2 linked regions of the Synechococcus elongatus PCC 11801 genome follow. The protein of the gene in region 2 binds, or shares a complex with, the protein of the main gene of each other region. Links are inferred from orthologs where the notes say so. Each region holds a gene or a part of one and is shown on either strand. Other genes may lie near its edges. The genes, in order: pheS and pheT.

Evidence for each region.
Region 1: the proteins of pheT (region 2) and pheS are in contact, whole or in part, in a crystal structure (PDB 6P24), measured with the Escherichia coli proteins. The link is inferred for Synechococcus elongatus PCC 11801 from one-to-one orthologs.

The regions. Positions count from the first base shown.
Region 1 is NZ_CP030139.2:1,233,403-1,243,611, reverse strand. The notes cover bases 3,433-6,253. They hold pheS (phenylalanine--tRNA ligase subunit alpha), read right to left. Parts: upstream 5,434-6,253; coding sequence 4,432-5,433; downstream 3,433-4,431. Other genes in these bases: surE (5'/3'-nucleotidase SurE), read left to right, coding at 5,570-6,253; DOP62_RS05895 (calcium-binding protein), read left to right, coding at 3,433-4,230. In the rest of the region: DOP62_RS05915 (CBS domain-containing protein), read left to right, coding at 1-599; DOP62_RS05910 (diguanylate cyclase), read left to right, coding at 618-1,175; DOP62_RS05905 (DUF1853 family protein), read right to left, coding at 1,185-2,114; DOP62_RS05900 (hypothetical protein), read left to right, coding at 2,471-2,812; more of DOP62_RS05895, read left to right, coding at 2,806-3,432; more of surE, read left to right, coding at 6,254-6,346; crtL (lycopene beta cyclase), read left to right, coding at 6,421-7,656; transcriptional coactivator PipX, read left to right, coding at 7,803-8,072; DOP62_RS05870 (YggS family pyridoxal phosphate-dependent enzyme), read left to right, coding at 8,097-8,765; DOP62_RS05865 (cell division protein SepF), read left to right, coding at 8,989-9,564; proC (pyrroline-5-carboxylate reductase), read left to right, coding at 9,699-10,209.
Region 2 is NZ_CP030139.2:466,355-476,779, forward strand. The notes cover bases 3,849-6,885. They hold pheT (phenylalanine--tRNA ligase subunit beta), read right to left. Parts: upstream 6,567-6,885; coding sequence 4,131-6,566; downstream 3,849-4,130. Other genes in these bases: dnaG (DNA primase), read right to left, coding at 3,849-3,988; DOP62_RS02245 (serine/threonine-protein kinase), read left to right, coding at 6,702-6,885. Also shown: DOP62_RS02220 (TldD/PmbA family protein), read left to right, coding at 1-939; DOP62_RS02225 (metallothionein), read right to left, coding at 1,255-1,425; DOP62_RS02230 (ArsR/SmtB family transcription factor), read left to right, coding at 1,526-1,897; more of dnaG, read right to left, coding at 1,907-3,848; more of DOP62_RS02245, read left to right, coding at 6,886-8,264; DOP62_RS02250 (lysophospholipid acyltransferase family protein), read right to left, coding at 8,355-9,731; DOP62_RS02255 (2OG-Fe(II) oxygenase family protein), read left to right, coding at 9,871-10,425.

The sequences.
Region 1 (10,209 bases), 770 kb from region 2 along the record:
AAACCTTGCAGCAGATGGTTGGTGAGCGAACAGAAGCCCTTGATGCTGCCAATGAAAAGCTTGAGCGTAAAGCCCTTGAACGTAAGCGGGCGAAAGCGGCGCTTCAACAGCAAATCTATCGGGAACGATTGGTCAATCGCACGGCTCAGCGAATTCGTGAGTCGCTGCAGCTCGATGAGATTCTAGCGACGACGGTTTCGGAGGTTCGGCAGTTTCTAAAAGCTGAACGGGTTCTCATTTATCAATTTCAACCGGAACAGGTTGGCGCGATCGCTGCAGAGTCTACGGATATTAATCAAGCCTCAATCCAAGGTAATTCTGCCCTTGAAGGAATTTTGCAAGCCATTGATCCAACTTTTTACTCTCGCGACCGCATTCACTCGATTCCTGATTTACAAGCCGAGGGAATCGAAATTCCCAATGTGCTTCTTCTCAAACGCTTACAATTACGCGCCAGCCTTGTTGCCCCCATTTTTGCTCAAGATATCCTCTGGGGACTCCTCATTGTTGGTCAAAATTCAGAGCCGCGCCGTTGGGAAAAGCTAGAAATTGATCTGCTTAAGCAGTTAGCAACCCAAGTGGGAATTGCCATTCAATAGGCCCATCTCTATGCTCAATTGGCAGCAGCCAATCAACAGCTCTTGCGCCTTGCTCAGTCGGATGGTTTAACCGGGTTAGCGAATCGCCGCTGTTTTGATCAGTCCTTGGTGACAGAGTGGAACCGTGCACTCCGCGATCAACAAGCCTTGGGTTTAATCCTGATTGACGTAGACTTTTTTAAGCAATTTAACGATACCTATGGCCACCAAGCTGGCGATGACTGCCTCAAGGCAGTGGCGACAGCACTTCAGAAGGTTGTTGCGCGTCCAGCAGACTTGATTGCTCGCTATGGCGGAGAAGAATTTGTTGCGCTTCTACCCAATACGCCCGCTCAAGGGGTCTTGCATCTGGCGGAAGCCATGCGTTCTGCCGTTGAGCAATTGAAAATACCCCATCAAGGCTCGCGAGTTCGCCCTTGGGTCAGTCTAAGTTTGGGAGCCACTGCCTGGATTCCCGATCCTCAGCAGTCACCAGATCTCTTGGTTGCTGCCGCTGATCAAGCTTTGTATCGTGCCAAGGAGTCAGGTCGTGATCGCGTCTGTTTGGCAGAGATTCCGTCTCTCGCAACTTCTTGAAGCGATCGCTTAAGTGGGGGGGTGGTTCGCCATTTGTGGCCAGTCTGGATGGACCAAAAAGCCCCGACTGATTTCTATACCCTGAGCATTGCAACCCACCACGAATTGGGCAGTATCTTGGGGGGCGATCGCTGCAAGTTCCAGCAAGCTACGGGCTTCCGCCACAATCCCTGCCCGATCGCGATCGTGGACGTAGCGCGACATCCAGAGATCACGGGGCAAACTCGCCCAACGATGAATGGACGGGAACTCCGCAGCGGAGGGCAGGCGATCTCGATGGAGAAGCCAGCCTTGTTGTGCGTGGCGTGAAACTTCTGCTTGATCGGTAGGCAGTGCTTTTCCCCAAGGTACAAAGGCAAATCCGCGAGAGAGAAGACGGCGTTGCCAAGGCGATCGCTTGGCTTCGGGAGCCTGTTGCTCGAGCCAATCTTGAAAAGCGTTTGTTTGACTCAGGGCCAACTGTCGTCCTTGCATACGCTGCAGTTTTTGAGTCAGCAGATCCTTGCTATCTGGGCCAACCCAAGCAGCACCGCTCCAGCCAAAAAACTTGAGTGCGAGTTCCCAATGCTCGTAGCGTTGCAAAACGCGATCCTCAATCAGGAAATCCAATTCTCCTAAGCAGGTCGAGCCATCGCGGAGTTGAAGCTGAGAGGCTAACAGTCGAAAGCGTGGAAGCTGCCGGAGTGCCCAGACCAGCAATGCTTCCGCACGGATCCCCAACTTGTAGGTACGGGGCTGTGCCGTCACCCACTCTGCGGCTTCGGCCGCAAGGCGATCGCGATCTTGGTCTTGCCATTGGGCTTGTAACTGTTGTCCTGCAAGGTGTAGTCGAGCATCCCCCACCAAGGGATAGCGATCGCGGCGAATCAATGCTGGACTTTGCAATAGCCACAGCACATCTGCCAACTCACGCGGCCAAGTGAGAGACTGAGCAGCCATCAGAACAGCAAGAACGATGCAGGCACTGTTGAGACCTTAGTCTCTTTCACCCTCTACCTTCTGTCTGCTTGGTGCAAGCAGGAGAACTGCCTCATTGTGAGAGTGCGTCATCCTCATGGATGGTTTCCAATCACCTCAAACCCAGCGTGAGACAGAGGACTGTTGTTTGATTACCCAGAAGCAGACGACAACGCAAGCGATCGCTGGTGATCAGTACTGCTGAATTGTGACCTGATTTGCAGGCGATCGGATATGGAAACGAGCTGAACCAGAGTAAAGCTGCTGCGTGTGATCAATCTCACAGTTGCTTGTGAGCTGCTACAAAGCTCCAAATCAGCGATCGGAGGAGAGTGAAAGTGTTCTCAGAAGAACAGCTCATGACTCTCCTAAACGACTCCCTTCAAATCACTCAAAAAACGACCGTTAGCCAAGCCATTCCTGAGTCTGTTAAGGAACAAGCTGCTGCTCAGATTGCAGTTACGCCAGAATATACGAATAAGCTCAACCCACCTTCTGGATTTGCGGGCCCAATCCCTGACTTCAAAGCACCGACCAAAGATATCGAGGGAGCCATTCAAACCACACCCGGTGGACAGAAAAACAATGGAACTATTTTTGGCACTGGATTCACTGTTGAGAGCTTTTTGAAGCACTCTTTGGCAAAGAAACAGGTGCAAATATTTGGCAATCTGTGCTAGAAGAAGTTGCCACCAAAACAGGTGTCTCTTTAGAGAATTTGACAAGGATTATCAATTCTCCTGAATTTAATCAAGGCTTTGCTAATTTACCAAAATTTGTATCAGTATCTACTGATGCAAATCCTAGTTATGCAGGTTCAATTGGTACTTCCTCAGGAGGTTCCTCAGCTCTTGGAGTAGTAGCAACAGCAGGTGGAAAATCACCCATTAGCAGCAATCCCATGGATGTTTTTCAAAACAATGGCGTCAGTGGGCTACTAGGTACGTCAGCTAGTGCAGGAGTTAAAACACTTGAAGACTTTAATAAAGCTAGTCTTATCGCAATAGATTACGATCCTCAGGAAACTCAGTTCGTCAAAGATTTTGCTAACGATGTAATGGTTGCTGCTACTGGCCTTGGAGCGGCAGCAGGTGTAGCTGCATTAGCTGGAGTATCCGCACCTCTTTTACTTGCAGCAGGCGCAGTTTTAGGAGGATATGGTGCTTATGCTCACGCTGTTGTAAGACTAACTGAGACGTACGGAACACCAGTTGAAGGTACTGCTACAGGATCTGCTATCAAGATTCCAGACCCAGAAATGCAGGGAAAAATCGTCAATATTATTAGCGAAGCTATTCTGGATCAGCTCGCTCAAGTGAATTTAGGAAAACCTGTCGGGCAAGGTGGAAGTGGAGATGCCATGCCAGTCGATGATGGTGGAATTGGTGGGGTATTTCAAGGTGGTGCGATCGCGGTTAATTCTCAATCACAACTCGGCAAAAATCTATTTGGTCAGCCCACCGGCTTGAATGGTGAGAATGTCAGCGGCGGCAACAAAGGCCTCGACACCTTTGGTAACAGTAATGGCGCAGGTGTGATTAATCCTGGCGATGGGGGCAGTAATCCTGCTGGCGACTCTCGCTTTCTGAATGATCCGGGTCAAGCGATCGGTGGTGCTCAATCAGCGCCCAATCTGTCTGGTGCACCGACTCAATCGGGTCAGACTTTGATCGGTACTGCTGGGAATGATGTCCTGACAGGTAGCACCAGCAATGATTTGCTAGATGGCCGTCAAGGTCGCGATATTTTGACGGGTGGCAATGGCAGCGATCGCTTTCGGTTTACAACTCCTGAATTCGGTCTGAATCAGGCCGATCGCATCACCGATTTCAACCGCTTGGCAGGCGATCGCCTTGAAATCTCTCGAGCCGCTTTTGATTTGGCAGCGAATACGGTGCTGAGCTTTCAAACTGTCAACAGTGATGCAGTCTTAGCACAAGCATTAGAGAGCAACAACCTGTTTGTCTATGACCAACGGAATGGCTCTCTCTTTTTTAACCAGAATGGTGCGGCTGCAGGCTTTGGCGAAGGCGGAGTCTTTGCAGTCCTTGAAGGAGGAGCTGCTTTAACTGCCAGTGACATTACTTTCCTAGGCTAGTCTTCACGGCTTCTTCAGTCACATCCTTCAACTCGTCAGCCAGACCTTAATGATTGAGGGTCTGGCTTGTTTGATGCGATCGACCCTTAAATCTCTTGAGTGATTTCGGTTGTAATTAGAAGTCCAGCAAAATCTAATCAATAACAAGGGCTCCACAAAAACCAGTGAAGTCCTCCGAATCTCTTGTGGTTTTAGTGTGCATTAGAACTGCTTGAGGAAGCGGAGATCACTGGCGTAGAGACGGCGGATATCATCCATACCGTGCAGCACCATCGCGAAGCGCTCCACGCCAAAACCGGCTGCAAAGCCGCTGTAGGTTTCCGGATCGCAGCCCACGGCTTTGAGAACATTGGGATCGACCATGCCGCAGCCTAAGACTTCTAGCCATTTGCCTTGCCAGAGCACATCGACTTCAGCTGACGGTTCGGTGAAGGGGAAGAAGCTGGCGCGGAAGCGAATCGGTAAATCGCCAAACAATGCCTGAATTAGGGTTTTGACAGTGCCCTTCAGGTCCGTGAATGTCAAACCCTCATCCACAGCTAGCAATTCCACCTGATGGAAGACTGCCGAGTGAGTCGCATCAACGGCATCGCGGCGATAGACGCGGCCTGGAGCGACGACCCGAATTGGCGGCTCCTGCTCTTCCATGTGGCGAATCTGCACGGAAGAAGTATGCGTCCGCAACAGGTTGCCGTCAGTCAGGTAGAAGGTGTCCTGCATGTCCCGCGCTGGGTGATCAGCGGGCATGTTCAGGGCTTCGAAGTTGTAATAATCCGACTCCATCTCTGGGCCTTCAGCCACCTGATAGCCGAGGCCGACCAGGATGTCGAGAATGCGATCGATCGTGCTTTGCAGCGGATGAATGCGACCCTGCGGGCGGTAGTGCCCCGGCATGGTCACATCGATCGCTTCTGCAATCAGTCGTGCTTCCAGTTCTGCTTTACCGAGGGCTTCGCGCCGCTGATCCAAATCGGTTGTGATGTGCGCTTTGACAGTGTTGGCTAGGCCACCAATGCGGGGGCGATCGCTGGCATCCAGTTTGCCCATCGCGCCGAGGATGGCTGAAAGTTCTCCTTTTTTACCCAAAAAGGCGATGCGCAGTTGCTCCAAGGCTTCACGATCGCTCGCTGCAGCGATCGCCTCGAGGGCACGGGTTTGCAGAGCTTCGAGTTGAGCCTCAAGCTCGCTGAGCTGACTGAGCATAGGATTCAAGCAAAAAGGGCGGCGGAGCCATCAAAGTCCAGATTACCAGTCGTGCGATCGCGCCGGTGTCGGCCACCCAACCCGTTTTGGGCGCAGAATCCGGCTAGGGTAGTCAGGGCAGGCCCAGCAATTCGGTATGCGACTTCTGATCAGCAACGACGATGGCGTATTCGCCCTCGGCATCCAAACCCTCGCCAACCGCCTCGCGCAGGCAGGCCATGAGGTCACGGTTGTCTGTCCCGATCGCGAGCGATCGGCCACGGGTCACGGCCTGACGTTACACAAACCGATTCGGGCTGAGCGGATTGAAGGACTTTTTGATCCGGCTGTGCAGGTCTGGGCTTGCTCCGGGACGCCTTCAGATTGCGTCAAACTAGCGCTCGGTACGCTTTTACCGGAACTCCCCGAATTTGTTCTCTCCGGCATCAATCACGGTCCGAATCTGGGCACCGACGTGCTTTACTCGGGCACTGTCTCGGCAGCGATGGAAGGGGTGATTGAAGGGATTCCCAGCATTGCTCTGAGCCTGGCGAGCTTCACAGCACGTGATTTTGAACCGGCTGCTGAAATTGCTGTGGAGTTACTGGAGCGCTTGCCGCACCCCAGTTCACCGAAAGTGCTGCTGAGCGTCAACATTCCGCCCGTACCGAAGGAAGAGATCGCAGGCATTCGTTTGACGCGCCAAGGCATTCGCCGCTATGTCGATCTATTCGATCAGCGGGTTGATCCACGCGGTAAGCCCTACTTCTGGCTCGCAGGCGAAGTTGTGGAAGAAAGTGAGCCGCAGGAACCGGCTGATAGCCACTGGAGCGACGTCGATGCGATCCGCCGCAACTATGTGACGGTGACGCCGCTGCAGTACGACTTGACACACTACGCCAGCCTCAACCAGCTCGATCACCTCAATCGCTAGGGGCGATCGCGTCCTGCAGGGCTAGGATCGCAATCGGTGATCACGGTGCAAGTAAAGGCTGGGAGAGCGATCGCGTGTTTGATGCCTTAGTGATTGGGTCGGGGCCAGCGGGCTTGGCGATCGCGGCGGAGCTGGCACAGCGCGGCTTGAAAGTCCAAGGACTGTCCCCCGTTTATCCGTTCCATCCTTGGGAAAATACCTACGGTATCTGGGGACCCGAGCTGGATAGCTTGGGGTTAGGGCACCTATTCGGGCATCGCTGGTCGAACTGTGTTAGCTACTTTGGTGATGCTTTAGTTCGACACCAGTACGATTACGGCCTCTTCGATCGCGCCAAATTGCAACAGCACTGGTTGCAGCAGTGTGAGCAAGGCGAAATGCGATGGCAGCTCGGCAAAGCAGCCGCGATCGCCTACGACTCGCACCATTCCTGCGTCACCACAGAAGTAGGTCAGGAACTGCAAGCACGGTTAGTAGTTGACACAACCGGGCACCAAGCGGCCTTAATCCAGCGTCCTCAGTCAGACGCGATCGCCTACCAAGCGGCCTACGGGATCATTGGGCAGTTCTCTCAGCCGCCGATTGAACCCGGGCAGTTTGTGCTGATGGACTACCGCAGCGATCACCTTTCACCGGAGGAGCGCCAGCTGCCACCAACCTTCCTCTACGCGATGGATCTCGGTAACGATATCTACTTCGTTGAAGAAACATCATTAGCGGCTTGCCCAGCTATTCCCTACGATCGTCTCAAACAGCGGCTCTATCAGCGACTGAATGCTCGCGGCGTGACGGTGCAGGCGATTCAACACGAGGAATATTGCCTATTTCCGATGAATTTGCCACTACCCGATCTGACTCAGCCGGTGGTGGGTTTTGGTGGGGCGGCCAGCATGGTGCATCCAGCTTCTGGCTATATGGTCGGGGCGTTACTGCGGCGGGCTCCTGACCTAGCAAATGCGATCGCGGCCGGACTCAATGCGAGCCCCAGTTTGACAACCGCAGAATTGGCAGCACAGGCTTGGGGAGGTCTTTGGCCAACCGAAAAAATTCGCAAGCACTACATCTATCAATTTGGCCTCGAAAAGTTGATGCGCTTCTCGGAAACGCAACTCAACCACCATTTCCAAACCTTCTTTGGTCTGCCGCAGGAGCAGTGGTACGGCTTTTTGACCAACACGCTCTCGCTACCGGAGCTAATTCAAGCCATGCTCGGCTTGTTTGCCCAAGCGCCGAACGATGTGCGCTGGGGGCTAATGGGTCAGCAAGGACGGGAACTCCAACTGTTTTGGCAGGCGGTCGTAGCTCGCTAAAGGCTGATGAAGGGCTGTATTTAGCCCCTGCAACGCTGGCCGCCTTTGCCAAGATCCCGTAAAGTTTTTGAAGCGCTGCTGTGATTGTTACAGAATCCCAGTGAGCAGTTGTCTCGCTTCAACTTGAGGATCGTTTCCCCCAAGCAATGGCTTCCGAAAACTACCTCAACCATCCCACCTTCGGATTGCTCTATCAGATCTGCAGCTTTGGGGATAGCAAAGAACTCTTTGCGACTCTGTATGCTCAGCGCCTCTTTTTCTTAGTCGCCTTCGATGCTCGCGGCACACGCTTTGAGCCGATCGGACGCAATGAAGCGCGCATGCTAGTTGACAATCGCCTGCGTCAGCTGCGCCGCGAAGCCAGCCTGCAGGAATACAATCAGTTGCAGCAAGTCTTTAAGCAAACTTTTCTGTAGCGAGCCAAGGAGTCAGAGGCAGGCATGGCCCAAATTGCCGAGCGGTTGGCCAGTCTCCGATCGCAGTTGCCGCCTTCAGTCCAGCTCATCGCCGTCAGTAAAAACCATCCCGCCACCGCAATTCGGGAAGCCTATGCAGCGGGGCAACGGCACTTTGGTGAAAATCGCGTTCAAGAAGCGATCGCCAAACAAGCAGAACTAACCGATCTGCCAGATTTGACTTGGCATCTGATCGGGCCACTCCAGAGCAATAAAGTCCGCAAAGCGGTCGAACACTTCGATTGGATTCACTCTGTGGATAGCTGGGCTTTGGCTGAGCGACTCGATCGCATTGCCGGCGAACTCGGGCGATCGCCCCAGATTTGCTTGCAGGTCAAACTGTTGCCGGATCCGAATAAAGCCGGTTGGGACCCCGTCGACCTCCGTGCAGACTTCAGTCAACTCAGCCAACTGCAGCACATCCAGATCCGCGGCTTGATGGCCATTCCACCCCTGGGTTTGACGCCTGCCGAGACACAAGCCTTGTTTGCCCAAGCGCACACCTTGGCGTCGGAGTTACAGCAGCAAGCGCCGCAGCTAAAACTGACTGAGCTTTCGATGGGAATGTCGAATGATTGGCCCCTCGCAGTCGCGGAAGGAGCAACTTGGATTCGGGTAGGGACTCAGCTCTTTGGTCCGCGATCGCCCCAGTAGTTGAAATTGATCATCCAGCTCCCAGATTGAGCCTGCGATCGCGTTGTAAGCAGCTTTCAGCACCATTGTTAAAAAAAAGCTGAGATTTGTTCAATAAGACCAGTCAAAATCTTGTTGTTTGTGCTATTACTACTGCGTCTCCATAGACCCAAGCAGTGCCACACGGCCTCGCTGGTGGTCGGCGGAAAGAGTGTGGTGTCGTTGTCCTTGGAGGAACTTGACCGTGTCTTTTGTAAATCGCATCCGCGATATCGTCGGTCTCAATGAGTCGGTGGAGTACGACGAAGAGTACGAAACCTATGATGTCGGTACGGACTCTTACAACAGCTATAACGATGCTGCAGAGACTGGTTCCCGCCGGAGACAGCGCAGCCACACGGCCGCTCTAGAGCCCGCCAGCACCCCTACCAGCAATGTGATTGGCTTGCCTGGTCTCAGCAGCAGCTCGGAAGTTGTGGTGATGGAACCCCGCTCCTTTGAAGAGATGCCCCAAGCTATCCAAGCCCTACGCGAGCGTAAGACGATCGTCTTGAATCTGACGATGATGGAGCCGGAGCAAGCTCAGCGTGCCGTTGATTTCGTTGCTGGCGGCACCTTTGCGATTGATGGCCATCAGGAGCGCGTTGGCGAAAGCATTTTCCTCTTCACCCCGAGCTGTGTTCACGTCACAACCCAAGGTGGTGAGCAGTACCTGAGCGACACACCGGTGGCAGCCCCTGTTCAGCCCGCGGCGAGTTTTGGTCGGACAGCAACTCCCACGCCAGCTTGGGCAACGGAAACGCGCTACGCCGCTCAATAGCGTACAAGTAGACTCTCCGCACCGCCTTAAGCGGCACCTCCCCCTAGTACCTGTCGAGGGCGATCGCAGTGATTGCACTTGGCAGGTTTTTCGTTGCTCTAGGATCAGAAGTGAATTTTTGAGTCGGGATCGGCATGATCAGCAGCTTGGGCATCATTGGCGGCGGTGTGATGGGAGAAGCCCTGCTTGCCCGGCTGTTGGCCCAAGGTCAGGTGGATGCCGCGGCAGTGATCGTTAGTGAACCCTTTGCCGCTCGTCGTGAGTTTTTGAGCGATCGCTATGGGGTGAAGTGTGTTGCCGAAAATGCTGAGGCATCCCAGGCGGATTGGCTATTGCTGGCGATCAAGCCCCAGGTGTTTGATGCCGCAGTGTCAGGCTTAGCAAGTCTGCGCTGCGATCGCCTGATCTTGTCGATTTTGGCGGGGGTGCCCTTGGCCAAGCTGGAAGCGGCATTTCCCGGTGAAGCAGTGATCCGAGCGATGCCCAATACGCCGGCGACTGTTGGAGCTGGGGTGACTGCGATCGCAGCGGGGCAGCAGGTGACTGCAGATCAGATCAGCCAAGCGCAGGAATTTTTCGCGGCTGTGGGTCGCGTTGTCACCGTGCCTGAGTCGCAACTAGATGCTGTGACGGGTCTATCGGGGT
Region 2 (10,425 bases):
TTGCTTGCCAGCCATCCTGCGATCGCTGCCGTTCCCTACAACGGCTTGGCGCGGCGGCGCAGTGAGGGCTTCTATCTCAACAGTGCAGGGGCACTGCGCTCTGAGAAAGGGAGCTATGCCTCGCTCTACCTCTACAGCAAAACAGAGCAGGCCGATCGCAAACCTCGTAGTGCTGGGGCGTTTCGGATGGCACACCGCCTCGCGGATCTTGACTTCAGTGGTTGCGTCTCAGAGACGGCTGACAAGACCATCAGCCACCTCGACTACCGTCCGATCGCGTCTGGTAAATACCTGGTCTGTTTCTCGCCCGAAGCCTTCCTGCAACTGCTTGGAGCGTTTTCCAATCTGTTCAACGCCCAAAGCATACTCGATCGCCAGAGTCTCTCGACCCCTGAATCCTTGGGCACGGCGATCGCCTCACCACTGTTGAATCTCTACGACGATGCTCGCCATCCAGCCAATGTGGGTGCAACGGCTTTTGATGGCGAAGGCACACCCACTCGCCGCCTCCCGTTGATTGAAAGCGGTGTCCTCAAAAATTTCTTGCATAGTGCGGGAACAGCCAAACGGCTGGGAGCAAGTCCAACAGGTCACGCCAATCTCGGTGCCAAGGTGACGGTCAGTCCTCACTTCGGTGTGGTGGAAGCAGCAGAAGCGCGATCGGAGCTGAATTTAGAGACAGCAGAATCTGTGGTCTTGATCGACGATTTGCAGGCGCTGCACGCTGGGGTGCAAGCCCTACAGGGATCGTTCTCACTACCCTTCGATGGATGGCTGGTCAATCAAGGCGATCGCAGCAGCATTGAGTCGGCCACGGTTGCCGGCGATTTCCGCGAGCTGTTGCGCAACATCGTCCAAGTCGATGTGATCGCGCAGGTTACCCCCGGTGGGATTGCTCCTGCTGTCTGGGTTGAAGGGCTTTCGATCACGGGCGAATAAGCCATCTGGATCAGCGCGATCGCCCTTTGTAGCTCGATCTGATGAGCCTCAAGCCCAAGGCTACCACCAGCGAGTTTTACCGGTTGCGATCGCTGCTCCACCGATGTGTCTTACCCGAAATCTTGTTGCGGGGAGCTTGGGGGAGGCTAGTTCCCCAATGCGTGGGTTGGGGGTGCGCAATCACCCCCACGAACAGAAGCATCAGCTCTCTAGACCAGCTTCAACGGTTCTCACATCATTAAACTTTCCACCAAAAATTGCTGGCTCCGAGACCAAGAGCCAGCGTTTTTTTATTGAGATTACGCCGCCAGTCCGCTAGCCGTGGCAATTACAGCCTGTGTGGCCACAGCCCTTGCTACCGCCTGCGTGACCATCAGCACAGGCTTCGCTGCAGTAGTACTTGCCGTCACGAGCGATCGCCTTGCTGGGATCGACGTTACACAGACAGGGTTCACAAGCGCATTTGACGAGGGTGGCCGAGGTCATGATCGCAACTCCCTTGAATATCTGAATAGGTGTTCATGTGTTTACCCTAACATCTGAATCTTGATTCAGGTATGGTGGGTGGACAAACAGTTACAGGCTCATGACAAAACCAGCGCTGCAGGATGGAGATGCGGCAGTTTGCCAAGGAACGCATGCTGCGATCGCCTCGGAACTGCAAGCGGTTGCACCGGAGGTTGCCCAATCCCTTGCGGAATTTTTTGCAGTGCTCGCAGACCCCAATCGACTGCGGTTGCTATCGCTCTTGGCGCAGTCGGAGTTGTGCGTGGGAGATTTGGCACAGGCCATTGGCCTGTCTGAGTCGGCGGTGTCGCACCAATTGCGATCGCTGCGCAATCTGCGGCTGGTCAGCTATCGCAAACAAGGACGACACGTCTACTACCGCTTGCAGGATCACCACATTGTGGCGCTGTATCAAAACGCCCTCGATCACTTGCAGGAATGTCCGGAATAAGAGCAGTCCTTAGGCTGGGATGGGTTGCTGATCCGCTGAGTCGATCGCGGCTGGTTCAGTAGTGTTTGCTCGGAAAGCCTGGGGATTGAGGCAACGCTCCTCATCCAGTTGTTGTAGGTAGCGGCGCTCGTTGTAGTAGAGCTTTTGAAAGTGAAGCGCCTCTTGATTGAGCTGCTCGTGCAGTGCTGTAATCTCGGCCTCAGCGTCTGTTTCAGTGCTCACGCCTACTTGAAGCAGCCGCTCAATGCAATGTTCGAAGGTGTGAATGCTTTGGCGTGCCCAAGAGTCGAGCAGATGGCGGCAGCGTTTTTCGCAACGTAACCGCTCAACCAAGGCGACAGCACCTCGCAACAAGGGTAATGGGTGGGTGAGATCAGCGCGATCAGTTTCGCTCAGTTCCAAGAAACTCGCGAGGGGAACCCCCGTCAACTGATCGAGGCGATCGCGCAGAATTGGCACGAGATCAATGGCAGCTAAATCTTCTGGATCTCCTTCGCCCCGCTCTACTTGGTACATGGACTCCAAACCGAGATGGGCTTCTTCGATCTCAGCGATCGCCTGCCAGAGCAAGCGATGGGGCTGGAGGCTAAAACCTTGAATTTCGCGATCGTGCAGGGTTTGTCGCACGGTCAAACGGAGACGGGGACAGTGGAGGTAAACCTTGATAATTTGTGCTTCGGCCTGCTCGCGAATGCTGATGTCGCCGGGTTTCTCCCAGCGGCTCGCCTGCCCATGCCAGCGTTGTCCTCGGACCTGCGCCCGAAGATCTGAGGCCAATTGCAGTGCTGTACGAGCTTCGCCTTGGCTAAGGCGCTCGGCAACCTGGTGGACGTAGTGAGTCCGTAGGGGTGTGTTGGGCAGCTTGCCCAGCAGTTGCACAATCGCTTGAACCGCTGCCTGAAACTGGTCGGCCTGATCGAGATCGCGATCGCGCAGCAGTTGCTCGATCTGCCAGTCCAACCAAAGGGGCGATCGCGCCAGCAGTTCCCGATAGTCAGCCGCGCTATGCAGCTGGAGGTATTCATCAGCATCCTTACCGCCGGGCAGATTGAGGACGCGCAACTGTACCTGCCCTTGATAGGCCAGATCTTTGACTTCCCCGATCGCTCGTTCTGCCGCTTTTGCACCAGCGCGATCGGCGTCGAAGTTGAGCACGATCTGATTGGATTCGCTGTAGCGCGAGAGCAGCTTGACCTGCTGGCGACTGAGGGCTGTCCCGAGGGAAGCCACTGCGTGATCGATGCCCGCTGCATGCAGGGCGATCACATCGAAGTAGCCTTCAACGACGACAGCTTGATCCTGCTTGGCGATCGAGGCACGGGCTTTATCCAAGCCAAACAGCAGCTTGCCCTTCTCGAATAGGGTTGTCTCGGGCGAATTGAGATACTTCGGTTCTTCGCCGGTCAGCGTACGGCCGCCAAAACCAACAACCCGCCCTTGCAGGTCATGGATCGGAATCATCAGGCGATCGCGGAAGCGGTCGTAGTAGCCTTGGCTATTGCGCCGCGCCACTACCAAACCTGCTTCTTCAACCAAGTCGGCAGGGAAGCGCTTTTGCTCAATTAAATGGGTCGCCAGACTGGCCCACTGGGCTGGAGCATAGCCCAGCTGAAATTTCTGAATCGTGGACTCTTGTAGACGACGATTCTGCTTGAGATAGGTGAGCGCTGCTGAACCTTCTGGTCGGCGCAGGGCTTGTTCATAAAACTGGGTGGCGACGGCTAGAACTTCGTAGAGGCGTTCGCGGCGGCTGAGCTGGCGCTGCAGCTCTTGATGCTGATGAACTTCGAGGGTACGAACCGGGACTTGGTAGCGCTTCGCGAGGTCGAGGACAACTTCGCTAAAGGACTGCTTGCCTAGCTCCATCAGGAACTTGATCGGGTTGCCGCCCGCGCCACAGCTAAAGCAGTAGTAGAACTGCTTGGCCGGACTGACGGTGAAGCTCGGCGATTTATCGTCGTGAAACGGGCAGAGGCCAACAAAATCCTTGCCGCGCTTTTTGAGCACGACTTGCTCCGAGACGACATCGACGATGTCGGCCCGTTCTTTGACTGCTGCGATCGTTTCGGGATGAAGCCGAGGAGTATCCATGGCCGCCTTGGGCAACCTGCTCCTATTGTGAGGGAGACTTTTGATCCCCGCAGGGGGGTCGTAAAAATTGGCAAGGCGATCGCCAGCAAGCACTCTCCCTCGTCACTAGAGAGAGATTGACAGCGATCGCTTCAGGACTGTTCTAGCTGCGCAGGGTGACGCGGAAGCGCTCGACGAGGGACTGACGTACCTGATCGTGAACCGGCTCAACCTCTGCTTCGGTCAGAGTGCGATCGCCTGCCCGATAGGTGAGGCGGAAGGCCAAACTGCGCTGATTCTCGGGAACGTGCTCACCCCGATATTGGTCGAACAGCTCGACTTCACTGAGCAGTGCCCCGCCCTGACGGCGAATGATCCGCTCCAACTCCGCCACAGTCACGGACTGATCGACAAAGAATGCCAAGTCGCGATCGCTGGCTGGGAAGCTGCTGTAGGGCTGGAATCGTGGCACTTGGCGATCGGGCTGATCGAGGTGGTCGAGCCAGACATCTAGCTCAAGCTCAAAGGCGTAGACCTCTGCCGGTAGTCCCCGCTCTTCGCAAAGCGACGGATGGAGCTGACCAAAGCGCCCAAGGCGATCGCCCTGCAGCCAAAGCGAAGCAGTACGACCCGGATGGAAGCGATCGTCTTGGCGATCGGGCTGAAACTCGATCGTCAGTCCAAAGCGCCCAAAAATCTCTTCCAAGATGCCTTTGGCGGCATACCAGTCAATCGCTTGTTCTTTGCCACCGCGCTGCCAGCGGCCGCGGCTGGGATCACCTCCGAGAATACCGCCAATGCGATCGGCCTCGAAGAAGCCATCTTCTTCTCGCCAGAAAACCCGACCGATTTCAAAGCCCCAAAGCGGGCCGTTTCCTTGCTCCCAGTTGTATTGGAAGGCATCAATCAGGCCGCTGAGCAAATCGAGTCGCAGAGCGGCATATTCCGCCAGCAGTGGGTTGGCCAGATGAACTTGGCGATCGCTGCCGGGTTTGACCAAGGAGTAGTGCTGCAGCTCGGTCAGTCCTGCTCCGCGGCAGACCGCCCGAATCTGTCGCCGCAAATTCTCATCGACTGAGAGCGCGCCTTCGGTGTCGCCCAAGTTCGGCAGCGTTTCCCCGAAATTGTCGTAGCCATAGAGCCGTGCGACTTCCTCAATCAGGTCAATCTCACGCTCGAGATCACGCCGGCGATAGGGGGGGACGCGCACTTGCCAGACTGCATCATCAACCAAAGTCAAATGGCAGCCGATCGCAGTTAGTAACCGCTCAATATCGTCTGCACCAAGGTCTTTGAGTTCATCGTCTTCGGCTTGGATGGGACCTAACAGTTCATTGATGCGCTGGAGACGCAGGGTAATGCTGGGCTCGAGTTCAGCCTGGCGTTGGCTGGTCGCAACAGTCTGACTGACCACACGGCCGCCCGCAATTTCTAGCAGCAGATCGATCGCTCGTTGCGCTGCGATCGGCAGTTCGGTCACGTTGACGCCACGCTCATAACGAGCTGAAGCTTCGGTGCGCAAGCCTTGGCTGCGTGCTGAGCGTCGGACTGCAATCGGCTCAAACCATGCTGCTTCCAGCAAGATATCGGTGGTCTGATCACTGACTTCACTGTCAGCGCCGCCCATCACCCCAGCGAGTGCGACGGGGCGATTGCCCGCAGTAATTACCAACGCTGCTTCTGAGAGTGTCCGTTCCTGATCGTCGAGGGTCTTGAGCGTTTCACCGGCCTGCGCCGATCGCACCCCGATCGCAAGATTGGTACTGCCCGCGATCGCTTGCAGTTTCTGGCGATCGAAGGCATGGAGCGGCTGGCCGTACTCCAACAGGATGTAGTTGGTGATATCGACGACATTATTAATCGTCCGAATCCCTGCCAGTTGCAGCCGCTTCTGCAACCACTCGGGAGAAGGCGCGATCGTCACCCCTTCGATAATCGTGCCGCTGTAGTGGCTGCAGGCTTCGCTTTGCAGGGCGATCGCCAGACTCGGCGACTCAGAATATGTTTGCAGTTCCACCTCAGGCAGCGTCAGGGCGGCAGAAGTCAAAGCTCGTACTTCCCGCGCGATCCCGATCAAGCTCAGGGCATCGGCCCGATTCGCCGTCGAGGTCAAATCAAGGACAACATCATCCAGCCCTAGCAGCGGTCCTACGGGCTGCCCGGCTTTGAGATCTGCGTCCTCTGAGAAAATATGGATGCCTTCCGATTCTTTGGTCAATCCCAGCTCAGACAGTGAGCAGATCATGCCCTCGGATCGCACACCCCGCAGTTTGGTGGGTTTTAACTTGAGGTCAATACAGGGCAAGTAACTCCCCAAAGTGGCGACCGCAACCCAGATGTCTGCCCGGACGTTACTCGCGCCACAGACGATCGTGACTGGTTCTTCTTGACCAATCTCGACCTGACAAACGCTGAGGCGATCGGCATTGGGATGTTGCTCCCGCTGAAGGACGCGCCCAACAACCACACCTGCGGCCCAAGTGCGGCGATCTTCAATTTCTTCAACTTCAAAGCCCGCTAGGGTCAGTTTTTCCGCGAGCACCTCGGGCTCGAGGTCAACCTGGACCAGCTCGCGCAACCAGTTCAGGGATATCCGCATGCTAACCGCCTTCCTTGAGCGCCTCGTTTCGGCTCAATCATTCTATCGGCAAAGGGTGGAGGGCTTTGCGAAGCCGCGATCGCCGCTAAAGTGGAGGCAACTGAAGACGATCCGGATCTTCAAGACATACTGCCCATGGCTCTCTGTCTCAACCCAGCCTGCGAACAACCGGATAACGAAGACACGAACGATTCCTGTGCAAGCTGCGGATCGCCCCTGTTGTTGCGCGATCGCTATCGCGTGATCAAAGCCCTGGGGCAAGGGGGCTTTGGTGCCACTTATCTGGGGCAAGACCTTCAGTTGCCCGGCGAACCACTCTGCGTGATCAAGCAGCTACTCCCGCAAGTGCAAGATCCCGAGATGATGCTGATGGCTCGGGAGCTGTTTCGGCGCGAAGCCAAAACCTTGGGCCGGATTGGCAACCATCCCCAAGTCCCCACCCTGCTGGACTACTTCGAAACCCCGCAGGGCTTCTACCTCATTCAGGAATACATTCGCGGCAAAACCCTTGAGCAGGAGGTGCGCGAGCGAGGACTCTACAGCGAAGCTGCCGTCAAGCAGTTCCTCAGTGAACTTCTGCCGCTTTTGCAATATCTCCACAACCAAGAGGTGATTCACCGCGATATCAAACCCGCGAATTTGCTTCGGCGAGATATTGATGGGCGACTTGTCTTGATCGACTTTGGCGCAGTCAAAGACCAAGTCAGCCAAATCAAGGGAGGTAGTGGACTGACAGCACTGACCTCGTTCTCGGTGGGGACACGAGGCTATGCTCCGCCCGAACAGCTAGCGATGCGGCCGGTCTACAGCAGCGATATCTATTCGCTGGGGATCACTTGTCTGTTCCTGATGACCGGTAAAGGACCTCAGGAACTGGATTACAATCCCGTCAGCGGTGAATTGCTCTGGCGCCAAGCCGTGCAAATTAGCGATGCGTTTGCGACGGTGCTGGGCAAAATGCTGGCAGCCTCTGTGCGCTTCCGCTATCAGCGAGCAGAGCAGGTGATGACAGCACTGGATCTGCAGCCCTACCACGACAGCTTGATCCAAGGGCTGAGTGCCTTACCGCCCGGCACTGCGCCCATTAAACCCTCCTCGGGACGGACAGGATCTGGCTATCCCTCTCCCCAAGAGCGTCAGGCTGCGGCGATTCGAGCCCGTCGGCGCGATCGCGGGGGGCAGCGACCTGAGCAGCTTGCTGATCCACAACAGTTGCTCGCTTTGACAGGAAGCTCGAATCCTACAACTGGGGGGTTAGGTCGAGCCAGCCTCAATGCTCGGGATATCTTGGCAACCTACCAGCGCGGCCGGCGCGATTTTAGTCAGCAAGTCCTGAATCGCATTGACCTTAGCGAGTCTCAGTTGCCAGGCATTAACTTTCAAGGGTCGCAGCTCAAAGAGTCCATTTTTACAGCGACGCAGCTTGAACGAGCTGATTTTGGCCAGGCCAATCTACACCGCGCTAATCTCCGGCGAGCCAACCTCCATCAAGCCTATTTTGGGAATGCCGACCTCAGTTTTGCCAACCTGCAAAAAGCAGACTTGAGTGATGCAACTTTAAGCAATGCCAATCTGCGGGGTGCCAACCTCTGTGGTGCTAACCTACGCGGTGCTAAGTTGACCCCCGTGCAACTCAAGATGGCTAAAACGAACTGGTGGACGATCATGCCTGATGGTCGTCATGGTCGCCTGTTTTAAGACTTAGTTTCTCTTTGCAGCCCTAGCGAGTATTGACTGCCATCTTCTGGAGATTGTTTCAACTCCTAGCTGAAACAATCTCTCGGTCTATTACTTGATGGATTTTTCAAGTTGTGTTTGTAGATCAGCAGTCAACTGCTCGATCGCCGAACGTCGACTCTTTCGATAGTCCAGATAGCGATCGCTGACATTGATGGGCTGACCGATTTGTAGCTTGGCAATCCGTTGCCCCAGCTTTGAAATTGACTGGGGATTACGGCCCTGAATCCAGGCGATCGCGCGCGCAATGATGGTCAACACCTCTGCATAGCGATCAATGCTCGGTTTTTCGCGAACATAGGAGCCCGAAACGGCAGCAAACTGCTCTACCAGTCGCATATGCCCCATGCGAATACTGGCTTCCATAGCATTCCAGTCTGCGAGACCTCGTGCCACTGGAGAGAGCTGTTCAAGGTCATCACGGTAGATGCGATCCCAGCCCGCTTGCTCAATGCGGCGACAGCGATCGCTAATGGTGCCTTTAGCTGGCAAATTAAAGTGGGATTCCGCAACGGAAAGAGCCATTTCCCGGAGACGTTGTAGTCGAGTTGCAAAGTCTGGATAGGCAGTCTTCTCAACCACATTTTTAGCAGAGTCAACCGCTAGGCTCTGCCCATAAGCCTCACGATAGAAGGTTTCGAACATTGTCAACATCTCTAGTCCCAGTCTTGCTAACTGCGCATAGCGTTTCTCACCGGGATGATCAATGGCTGGAGATAGAGATTTGGGGAGTTTTAGTTGTTGTTCGAGGTCATTAAAAAGCCGATCAATAACCACCCAATTCTGACGATCAACAAAGGGGTACTGAAGACTGATAGGAATGATGAAAACGGCTTCAGATCGATTTGCTTCAGCCAAATCATCACAGCACCAAAAGGCGAGCTGGGCGATACCAGGCTCAAGAGGGCTGAGGATTTCACTGTGATTATTGGTTGCCCCTTCTGGCGCGATCGCCAGCGGAAAGTCACCATTGACGAGACAATCCCGCGCGGTTTTGAGGGCGAGGCGATCGAGCTTGCCGCGCTGAATGGGAATACCACCCAGTTTTGACAGCACCCAGCCCGTCAATTGACCAGCCCAAATGGGAATGCCGCGATCATAGAGAAATTGACTATGAACGGGCGATCGCAAGGGAATTTGGTTGCGGCGTGCCACCGTCGGCACCGTCTTCCAGAGTAAATGCGCCAAAACGAGAGGGTCTTGGGTGCTTGGATGCCGGAATGCCAAAATGAGCCGAGATTGTCGAGCTTGGAATTGGGCGAGGCGTTGCGCCAGTTCTTCGACGCCCGTTGTTTCGACGCGCTGGATGCCATGCGATCGCAGCAGCATTGGCAAGACTGTCTTGACCACAAGGTGCAGCCAAGGCTGATAGTCCGGCGGAATAAAGCGCAGTGCTGGCTGCGCCTGTTGCACGATGGCATGGGGCATGGGCAGTAGCGATCGCGCGATCGCCTGAAACGGCCAAGATCGCCCATATTGTGACCTGCAATTGCTGGAAGCTCATGTTGGCTTCGGCCAGTTGCGATCGGTGGAGTAGGGTACACAAGAACCGTTCTTTCATCACTCCATGCCCATCGATACTTGGTTTCCTCTGGCTGTCTCTCGCACTGTACTAATGCCAGATCCAGACTTGCTGGAGCGCATGATCGTGCAGATATTTCAGTGGCGTGGGGATCTGTGGGCTAATCCGAGTGGCGAAGCGGCTTGGACCGGCGACATGAACGGCGTCGCGTTGGTGCATGAACATCCTGATTTTGCGTGGCTGCGATCGCAGGTGGAAGTTCAAGCCCTACAGTTTTGCCAAGCCCTTGGCTTCCAAACGGAAGCCTTACAACTGTGGATTCAGCGGTCATGGCCAGTTGTTTCGGAACCCGGCCAGAGCATCGGCGCCCACCACCATCCCAACGCTCACCTCAGCGCTATCTATTACCTCAACGGCGAAGCGGATCCGGATCTCGGTGCCCTACGAATCTTTGACGATCGCCCCCGTAATGAGTTGGTGCCTGGCATGGCTGTTGGCTATGGCGAAGTGATTAAGGAAGAGGCACCACTCAATCAAGCTTGGGTTGACTACCCGCCGCAGACAGGCCTGCTGCTGTTATTTCCTGCGAGCACTCGGCAT